2 regions of the Virgibacillus dakarensis genome follow, and region 1 is predicted to be linked to the other one. Evidence: riboswitches for the same ligand, from Rfam matches in the RefSeq annotation. Region 1 holds a riboswitch; the other holds the start of a gene.

Region 1 (5,411 bases):
AATCCCATTGAATGCAATTGGAGTCGATGCTGGTGGATCACTTGTTAAAATTAGTTACGAGGAAAAAGGAAAACTACATACAAAAACATATCCAGTCGAGGAAATTTTCGCCTGTATAAATTGGCTGCAGATACTATCCCCGGATGCCATCCTAAAATTGACCGGTGGGAAAAGTGCATTAATACAATCACTTGTAGAACAGAAAATTAAATTGGTTGATGAATTTCAGGCAACGGTTACAGGTACCCGTTATGTATTAAAGACGGAAAAACAGAGCACCCCTGACCAGTTCATTCAGGTACATATCGGAACTGGAACCTCCATTTTTTATGTAACGCCAGATTTCTATGAGCGCTTGTTAGGGACCGGGATCGGTGGTGGTACGTTCATAGGGTTAGGCAAACTAATATCCGGAAAAGAAAACTTTAACGAATTAAATGAACTGGCTGGACAGGGAAACAGTCACCAAAGTGATTTGTTAATTCGGGACATCTATGCCCCAAGCCCTTCCCCCTTGCTAGGAAGTCTAACTGCAAGTAACTTTGGTAAGGCAAACTTGAATAAAGACGCTGCCACGGCCGATCATATAGCGAGTTTAGTTAGAATGATTGGCGAAACATTGGTACTGCTTGCCACACAAACTGCCGCTGCGCATCAGCTGAAAAATATTGTCTTTACCGGTAGCACATTGGATGGTAACCAACCATTAAAAGAGCTCATAGCCAGTTTCCAGGATATACTGGATTTTAACCCAATATTTTTAGAAAAAGGTGCGTATGTTGGAGCGATAGGTGCATTGCTGGATCGATAGCAAGATCCACCTTGCAGTTATCTGAATGCTGATTATGGATCCGTACGGGCAATGATAAAATAAAAAAAGGTGGAAACAAACAATCGATCCTCTTCCTTTCATAACTCAGCAACTTAAAAAAGCTGCTCAATCATTTTATCAACATGGATCTCAGTCGTATTCAACAATGCCAAATCTGTATCATCCTCGTTTATAATCATCGGCAATTCTGTACATCCCAAAATAAGACCATCCAGATTTTCTTTCTCGGCCATGTCATGGACAATCTTCAGAAAATCTTGTTTCGTTTGCGGATCAACAATTCCGTTTTCCAATTCATCCACAATTTTTTGGTGCAAGTATTGCTGTACGTCTTCATCCGGTACAAAAATATCCTTTTTTCCGGTTATAAAAGGCTTCTTGAAAAAGTCATTCTCCATGGTGAATTTTGTGCCTAAGAGTCCCAATCGTTTTAATCCTAGTTCTTCTGCTTTTTCATATGTAGCTTCAACAATGCTGATCATGGGCACACCGACTTTTTCCCGGACCTGATCAAACACAATGTGCGGCGTGTTTGCGGAAATGATAATGAAATCGGCGCCGATGGATTCCAGTTTTTGTGCGGCTTCTCCTACATAATTAACTAGGGCATCCAGTTTCCCTTCTGAAATAAAGCGAAAAATGTTATACATATTAATACTATTAATGAATAACTCCGGAAGCTTTTGCTTGCTGTTCACCTTTTCCTGGTATTTTTTTATAAATGATTGATAGTAATCGACTGTCGATTCTGGTCCTAATCCCCCGATAATGCCTGCGTGTTTCATTCGATCCCATCCTTTCTTTATAATCCAAATGTGAATTGAAAAGAGAGAAAAAAGTATGCTCCTCTTTATATTATCATGCTTTGCCGTTGTTTGTAGTAGAATGATACCGTTATTTTTCTAACCCCAACAACACTTCCGTCTGCTAGGGTACTTAATTTCAATTGGCAGCTTTAAGCAAAAACCCCCGCTTGGCAATCCAATCGAGGGTTAACAAATTTTCAGCTTATACGATCGCTTTCCTTTCGTTTACCGGAAGAACTTGCTGCAGTTCGTACATTTCCTGCTCATTCAACGGTACCATTGGCAAGCGAACACCACCGACCGGTATACCTGCCAAATTCAAAGCTGCTTTCACAGGGGACGGACTCGGTGCCCTGAACAGGGCATTCATAATTGGTAAAAGTTCACGGTGCATGGCCGCGGATTTTTGGACATAACCCTGCCTATAATAATAGACCATTTCCTGCATTTCATTCCCGATAATATGTGAGGCAACGGAAACAACCCCTTTTCCACCAATAGCTAAAATTGGTAACGTCATGCCATCGTCACCACTATATAAGCTAAAATCATCCGCTGTTTCGCGAATGATTGCTGCACTTTCATTTAAATTACCACTTGCATCTTTGATCGCAACAATATTATCAATCTTGGATAGCGTTACAACAGTTTCCACTGACATATTTACAACGCTGCGTCCAGGAATATTGTACAGCATAATTGGTAATGTCGTTTCTTGAGCAATCGCCTGAAAATGCTGGACTAATCCTTCCTGTGATGGTTTATTATAATATGGCGCAACAAGCATGATTCCATCGACACCGACCTTTTCCGCTTCCTTGGTTAAGGCGATCGATTCGTATGTGTTGTTTGACCCGGTTCCAGCTATAACAGGAACCCTGCCACCAGCAGCTTTAACCACACATGTAAAGAGGTTTAGCTTTTCCTCTTTTGTCAAAGTTGGCGATTCTCCAGTTGTTCCAGCGACAACTAATCCATCAGATCCATTGGCAATTAAATGCTCGACTAACATACTTGTTGCTTCCAAATCAACCTCACCATTCGCTTCAAATGATGTTACCATTGCTGTTAATACTTGACCGAAATCCATTACGTCACACCCTTTGTCATGTTTTTAAATGATAGAGGTGATCAGGGCAATCGGACATAAACGCAAAAAAGCAGCAACGAAGGCTTCGCTGCTGCAGAATGTAATTACATTTAAAATTTCTGCGTAAGATAGCCCTCCATATAGTTAACCTATATGACAGTCCTGTATTTATTCAATAGCAGAACCAGCTTCCAGAGCATGAGACCCTGTCTGCTTCGGCAAATTCCCCTTTCCACAACAGTCACCGGATTTCCCATGATCCTCGCATTGCGTACTAATGGTTTTTGCGCCTCTATCCTTAAATCAAAAAAATTTGAAATAAGAAAAGTATTTAATTATCCCAACTGTATCAAATAATATGTAGTCAGGCAATAGGTTTTGTGAAAATTTTTATTTTGGGTGGTGGGATAGCCGATGGGAAAACTAATAGCATTTTTACCAAGCATCTTTTGTTATTGTTCCATCATCAACCTTACAGTCAGTTAATACCAATGAATATATATAAAATCAAATATTGTCCCTATACTTTATCGTCAGCAGCTGTGTCTTCATATCCTCCACTTGTTCGTTCAAATTGGTCACGGTTTTATTGATTTGCTGATCGACGTCTTCTAGCAAATTCTGATTGTGACTCTTAAATTTCTTTGTTTTTTCTAGCATCGCTTCAACGATTTCCCCTTTTTGGTCTTCATTAACAATGATGGAATCGACTAAATTGAAAAAAGCTTTATCATAGTCGTTGATCCTGTTAGTATGTTTCTTAAGGATTCCCTTCTTATCGGAAAGGTCTTCACTGTCTAGTATTTTTTCGGTAACGGTAATTGCATGCTCATCACCTTTCATTTTAAAGCCCTCCAACAACATCAAATAAATTTGCTATCTTTTCTTCTTCCTCAAATAAATCTTCTATTGCCGTTCGATAGTTTTCGAGATGGGTATATCCTTTTTCTACACTTTCATTTAAACTGTTTATCCTTTCCTCAATGACTGCATGATCGAATGGAAAAAACACTTCATGAACATTGATACCAATGATTGATTTATCCAGACGTGTAAAATAAACATGTTTTTTGAGAAGATATGTATAGGTGCGGGGATTTGATTCCATATCAAATATTTTGTTCATGACAGTAGTCCTTTTTTCTTTGTAGCATTGAACAATTTCCCTTTTAATTGCCGTTTGCAACATCTTAATCTCTGATGATTTATCCTCCAGCAACCCTTTTCCCTCATCATACATACGTAACGCAGCTGAAATATTTACCTTTATTCCTTTTTTCCCGCTGGTAGTGGTAAGGATCATATCCATCCCCAAATAAGATTTGTTTCCCTCCCCCAGTGCCTTTAGGGGTTCCTGGGATTTGATGGCCGCTTTTAATCATTGCTAATAGTTCTCGAAATTCCTTTTTGTCAAGTTTATCCAAACTTCCTTGGATTGCTTCCGCTTGTTCCTTTATTTTCAAATAAGTACCAATATCCCCACCAAGCTGTGCAGAAAAGTTGTGCAGATCGCGTATATCTACCAATGTTGAAATAGATTTTTGCATCCCATCCAGCTCTTTCTGAATGTTGGTAAGTTCGGTGACGATTAAATCCTTTTGATCAACACTGATATATCCGGCATCTACAAATCGCTGAAAGATTATATCAGCATTCGTTGTAACCGTTTTTACCTGAGCGAGCAATCCGGGAAGCTTATCGTTTACATCGCGAATCATCGTATCAATCTCGGACTGGTTTGTCGCATATACCTTTGCCACACTCCAAATTCCATCAAATTGGTTAACGACACCCATGTTTACGCCCAACAAATCCTGAATAGCAGCATTTGTCCCGCCATTTTGGGAGGAGACAGTGTATTGAATAGCAAGCTCCTGCAGATCCTTCACTACATCATCCGGAATATCATCCATGATGGAACGCAAACCTGGATAGTCTGGAATAGTATCAATAGGTCTCACATCACCAAGAGTGAAGAATCCGCGTACACCGCTGACGGCGTATAGTGGGTCATCCTCTGAAATAATTTGGTGGATGTTTTTGGCTTTGTCTTTGTAAAAGTCTTCAGCGAATGTGCGTAATTTATCTGGGTCGATGTCATAAATAGCGTCCGGATCTGTTTTGGAGATCGAAAATTCCCTATTTACAGCTTCTTCAAATCTAAAATCGGCATTATAGATCTGATAATAATTCGTCTGTGCACCATTTACACTATACACCTCATCGAATGTATCGTATAATAAATGGGCTGTTGTATTATTATTATGTGCTAATGAATGTGATAAACCAATAATAGGTGTGGAATTTTCATCTTTTTTTCCATTTTCAACTTCGTGAATATTAAAATGGTTCTTGACATCTTTTACAAATTCAGCCGCATCTTCTGCCTGACTAACATTTTGCCCTGCTAACATTGCTTCCAAATTATATTCCCAATCCTCCATGCCCCTGCTTCCTTGTGATATAACATATAATTCTTCAATATTCTTTTCCATGGAATCTAAATATAATGCAGTACCATCATACCCAGATTCAGAACCAATATTAGCCTCTTCTGACGTGCGTACCTTAATATCTGCCTTCAGTTCCTGTCCCGTTTCTTCTAAATATATCCTCTTGACTTTCTTTATGACTTCGGCCTCAGATAAGTCATCGTCGTACCCTAATTGGATCAACCTTAAGC
Region 2 (5,411 bases), on a different contig from region 1:
TAACAGTGCGAATAAATATGGGATAAAGAATGCTCCACCACCATTTTCATACGCTACCGATGGAAAACGCCAAATATTCCCGAGTCCGATTGCAGACCCTACAGCAGCCATGATAAAACCTGCTCGTGTTCCCCACTGTGAACGATTTTCCATTTTTTGACCTCCTCTTACCTGATTTCTTTCCCTATTTTAAATGTATTACAGGAAATAAAAATCTTTACTTTTTTCTGATATTTATGCTTGTATTATACCGGTACTTTTTGACTATGTCAAAGTAAATCATTTTACAGGAATAAAAATTCCCCCACACACATCGTGTATAGGGGAATTTCCTAGTTTTTCACCCTTGTCTTTGCCAAAAAGTGAATCAAGGAACCAATGATAATCAGGACAATAAGCGCAGCACATAATGCTAGTGCCATTTGATTCGTCCATCCAATTACTAAGTAACCTACACATGAGGCCAAAGCAACCAGCAGCGCATAAGGCAATTGGGTTAAAACATGATCAATGTGATTTACACCTGCACCAGTTGAGGATAAAATTGTTGTATCCGAAATTGGTGAGCAGTGATCGCCAAACACAGATCCTGCAAGTACTGCGGCAAGCGTTGGAAGCAGCATATTCACGTCTGTTAAAACGGTGACCTCTGCAGCAATTGGCAGCATAATGCCGAATGTTCCCCAGGAGGTACCGGTAGCCAATGCCATAAAACCGGCAATAATGAAAAATAGAAATGGTAACAATGCCGGATTGATGGATGCATCGTTAACTAATCGTGCCAAATAGTCTCCCGTTTCCAATGTACTAATGATGGAACCAATCATCCATGCCAGTAGCAATATATAGATAGCCGGAAGCATTGCCTTGATTCCTTCCCAAATAATGTTTCCGACATTTGCTTTAGGCTTTCGTTGGCTTAAATGAAAAATAAATGCAGTCAAAACCGCTAACAGGCCACCAGTAAAAAGTGATACATTTACATTTGTATTTGCGAAAATCGTCAGGAGACTGGCATCTCCACCATCTTGATATCCAGTAACAATCATCGCCGTTACCGTTGCCACAACAAGCACCAGGATGGGTACAATCAAGTGATACACCTTGCCATTTTCATGGGGTTTAAACGTTTCCTGCAAATCTCCTGGTACTTTTTCGTTAGAATTTACTACTTCACCCGTTTCGATTGCGCGATTTTCATGTTTCAACATCGGCCCGAAGTCAATTTTCATACAAGCGACAAGAAATACGAGCAGCAATGCGCCGATTGCGTAAAAATTATACGGAATCATTTTTATAAAAGCTTCTAGCGGCTGGATATCTGTGATCCCATTTGCCGCAAATAAACTTCCCAGCAAACCGATGATGTATGCGCCCCAACTGGATATTGGGGAAATCACGGTCACGGGAGCGGATGTTGAATCGATAAAGTAGGCTAATTTTGCCCGTGAGACACGATGCCTATCCGTCAGCGGCCTGGCGATTTGTCCAACAGCTAAGGCATTAAAATAATCATCAATAAAAATAATAATTCCAAGAATTGCCGTCATCACCTGGGCTCCGACTCTTGTCTTGACCCGCTTCATCATCCAGTCTCCAAATTCCCGGCTGCCACCTGATGCCGTAATAAATGCCGTCATAATACCTAGAAATAATAAGAAACTTAATAACAGTATATTTCCGGTATTTAACCTCCCATTGCTAACAAAAATCGTATAAAATGTTTCCCAGATTTCGTTTAATGATCCTAAAATATTAAAATCATGAATAAATAATGCCCCAACAATAATTCCCGCTCCTAATGAAAGCAGAACTTTTCTCGTAAGCAACACTAATACAAGCATGAGTACTGCTGGGATTAATGAATAAATTGTTCCTTCCATCATGTCTACCTCCATTATTTTCTAATCAAGTGCATGAAGAAGACTGCAAAATAAGAGGAGACTGTTAGTGATGGAACTAATCCCGCCAAAAACACAAAAAAACAACGATAGAAAATAACCTACCATTGTTTATAAGTATACGTTATCCTCCATTTCGATCAGTAGTTCTCCATGCAGCGTCCAATGCATGACAGTACATCCCTTATTCAAAGACATACCAGCTATAATAAGCTTGACCCTTATTACACTTCGGCAAACAATCCTTTTGCCAATCATCATCGTTGTCATTCTCCGATTGGCTACTCCTATCATTTGCACCTCTACCTCACCGATCTGATAAGGTTCATGATTTAATTATAATTAAATTATACTGGATTATTCGTTATCTTTCAAGTCCTTGTTAAGGTCATCTTTAGGGACAGCTATTGATGGACCATTATTCCCACCTTCACCGTAAAACTCCGGAACACCCAGATTAACTACTCCAGAGTCTACATATACATCCGTACTTACTTCCCTTACATCAGTTGAAAATGGAATAACAACTCGGACTTCCGCTTCTACATGAATAAATACTTTAACCATCGCACTATTTATCCCAAACGCCTCCGCTTTATGAACAACATCGGTTTTTACATTTCCAATAAGCTCCATATTTACAGGAACTTTTGGACCCAAATTGGCCAGTACCGTATTCCCCGTTACCATGCCAAGCGGGATTTCCACTAGTGTGGGATCTTCTTTACGCATTTCTTCAATCGTATTGCCATACTCCAACTCCAAGCTCGAATCCTCGGGTACTTCCCCAGTATTCATCCATTGAAAAAATTCCTCCACCCGGTCTGTAGCATACCGATTTATTTCATTAACAGCTGCAGTATTAATTTTCCAGGAGGTAATCTCCCCTTCATTGTTCCTGGTAAATTCAGATACATCTTCAAAATCGTAGCCCTCCGCAAACCTAACTGCCGCGTTTATCCCACGAGTGGCAAATTCATTTGATTTTGATTTTGCAATATCCATTAACGCCGGTTCTATACCTTTATTCACAATAAAAATAGCAAACCAGATCATCAACAGGAATAAAATCATCGTAATGACCACAATATTTTTCACTGGAGGTGGTGTTCGTTTTTTTCGAAAAAATGGTTGTCGTCGCAGCAATATGAAAACCCCCCTAAAACAATCTATGCTTGTTTTAGGGGGGTTAGACTTGGCATTTTATATTATTTTTGACAAGCTGAATCTGTAATATTGACAGCAGACGTAAAGTCCACTTCATACGGTTCTTGCGGGATTATGTTCATCGGTATTCCAGTATGTTTAGCAACCTTCGGGTTTGGTTCAGGAACTTTTTGTCGAACTTCAGCAACTTTTCATGAAATTTCAGCATCTTCCATGTAAGAGGGCAATTTTCCAAACGTGTTGCCTCTATTTTCAGGTAGCAGTTCACAGCGTTTAGCTTGGGCAAAGTTTCTTCACTCGGTTTGATGTTCGTACCCTTGGATTTGATGCCTAGCGCTCGATCCGATGTTTAATGCTCATAAGTTGACCCTTACCACATGTTAAATTCTTGGGTTTAAAAAATGCCTCCCCTCTGGAAGACATTTTACGATATGTTTAATAATGCATCTCTCCCGATTATGCCAGGTTCCCAGCCATACGCCTTGGATGCATCAGTAATTTTTTCGAGTGGTGCATGCAGCAAATCATCAATTGTTTTAACACCAACCGCGCGACCCGCAATAACGTTACGATCTGCTAGTACCTCATTCAGCACATCCACATCCAAAGCTCCACACATGATGTAACCAATTTCATTTGTAATCATCAATAAATTTGTTTTTGGAAGTTCCACCGTAATAGCAGTAAAGAACATTCCGTCAACCTCGAGCGGATTCACCGTAATCATTCTCGTGCTCATGCCTCCTCCTTGACCTACACTACCATATGTATTCAAGGAGCTTGGACAATGTCACTTGGGGTTCTTATTGTGATTGATTGTTGTCATGCTGCTCGATCGACCTTCTACACTGCTCAATTGACTTTTGGCTGTTGCCCGATCGACTTTCCCCCACTCGATCGATTTCGCACGTAATTCGATCGACTTTCTATACCGCTCGATCGATTTCGCCCGTTGCTCGGTCGATTTTTCATCCGGCTCGATCAATTTTACCTGTGCTCGATCAATTTTGCCTAATCCTCGATCAATTCTGATGGGCCCCCGCTCGTGTCTCTATTCTAATCCGCTTTCCCATCAAAATCATTCCTCAATGTATAGGCTAGTAGATCGCGGAGGAATTCTGGTAAAAAGTATTGTTTAGTTTCGGATTTTGCTATTTCCGGGAGTAACCGTCCAAATGTAAATGTATCGGCCACAGCAACTGAATAAATGCGATCCGGATCAAGCGGTTCACCTTGAAAGAATACATTTTTTACCGACTCACGCCCATCCGTCAGGACTGTTGTAGCAATCGCCAATCCGGAAAATACCATACGGCCAATTACTTCTCCGCGAAACCCGAAGCCCTTCAACTTAAGCTCCATTAAATCCTTCGTAAACGATGCCCGGACAACTTCTGTTAATTCATCTCCGGTTAATTCCACAACACAAGGATTAATCGGATGTGGACATATCCGGTGAATGTCTTTATAGGTAACATCCCCTTTGGAAAGCTCATCAAGCAGTAACCCGGAATTTAACATGGCACAATCTGCTTTTGTCCACATTTTCATTGTGTCGGTCAGTTTCCGCATAATCGCCGTTTCCTGGAACCACTTAACTTCGATTGTCTGATGCAAATGAACAACAGTTTGACCTAATAGATTATTCGCCTTTTTATAAAGTTGCTGCAGCATTTTTTCCGTTTCCGAATCCTTCGCTAAGTGGGTAATATCGGTTGTATATGCCTCTTTATGAACAAGCTTTTTTGCCTGGTGATCCCATGTCAGAATAACCTCACCGACAAAAGTACAATGTTTCCCTGCAGCAGTAATAATCGTGTTATTGACATTTTCCCCTGTCCGCAATAAATGGTGGGTATGTCCGCCAATGATTACATCAATTTCCGAAAACCTTCTTGCAATCGCCTGATCTTCACTGATTCCTAAATGTGATAATAAAATAACGATATCAGCAGCTTCCTTGACTGATTTAATATATTTTTCTAATGCCTTAAACGGATTGGAAACATGCCATTGCAGCAATTCATAGTAGTTGTTAAAGGGGGCGGTTAGCCCTATCACACCAATACGCACTCCGTTTACCGACCGGAAATATACTACAGGCTTCAGCCAATCCGGTTCTTTCTCTGCCATATCATGCAAATTGGCGCAAACCACCTGAAAATCCGCGTCATCATAGAGGTGATAAAGATCCTCATGCCCAAGTGTAATCCCCTCATTATTCCCGAGTGTCACAACATCATAGCCAACATCGTTCATCAGTTGTACATTCGCCTTCCCCATAAACGCTTCCGCAATCGGGTGAACCCGGTCAACGTGATCCCCAACATCCATCAGCAAGCA

Evidence for each region. Region 1 has a riboswitch for lysine ahead of dapA (4-hydroxy-tetrahydrodipicolinate synthase). Riboswitches for the same ligand answer to the same signal wherever they lie in the genome.
Region 2: it holds a riboswitch for lysine, as region 1 does, so the genes downstream of both, CZ382_RS21270 (Na+/H+ antiporter NhaC family protein) here and dapA (4-hydroxy-tetrahydrodipicolinate synthase) in region 1, are expected to answer to the same signal.

What each region holds. Positions count from the first base shown of each region.
Region 1 covers NZ_LT732553.1:282,974-288,384, reverse strand. The annotation lists gene coaW (type II pantothenate kinase) at 8-811, shown strand; gene CZ382_RS01460 (aspartate/glutamate racemase family protein) at 925-1,617, opposite strand; gene dapA (4-hydroxy-tetrahydrodipicolinate synthase) at 1,841-2,728, opposite strand; lysine riboswitch at 2,850-3,031, opposite strand; gene CZ382_RS01450 (hypothetical protein) at 3,236-3,571, opposite strand; gene CZ382_RS24095 (hypothetical protein) at 3,573-3,947, opposite strand; gene CZ382_RS01445 (DUF6792 domain-containing protein) at 3,961-5,411, opposite strand, start outside.
Region 2 covers NZ_LT732554.1:2,451,482-2,456,892, reverse strand. The annotation lists gene CZ382_RS21275 (sodium-dependent transporter) at 1-153, opposite strand, end outside; gene CZ382_RS21270 (Na+/H+ antiporter NhaC family protein) at 333-1,883, opposite strand; lysine riboswitch at 2,038-2,214, opposite strand; gene yunB (sporulation protein YunB) at 2,259-3,047, opposite strand; gene CZ382_RS21255 (YunC family protein) at 3,493-3,795, opposite strand; gene CZ382_RS23560 (hypothetical protein) at 3,859-4,053, opposite strand; gene CZ382_RS21250 (bifunctional metallophosphatase/5'-nucleotidase) at 4,125-5,411, opposite strand, start outside.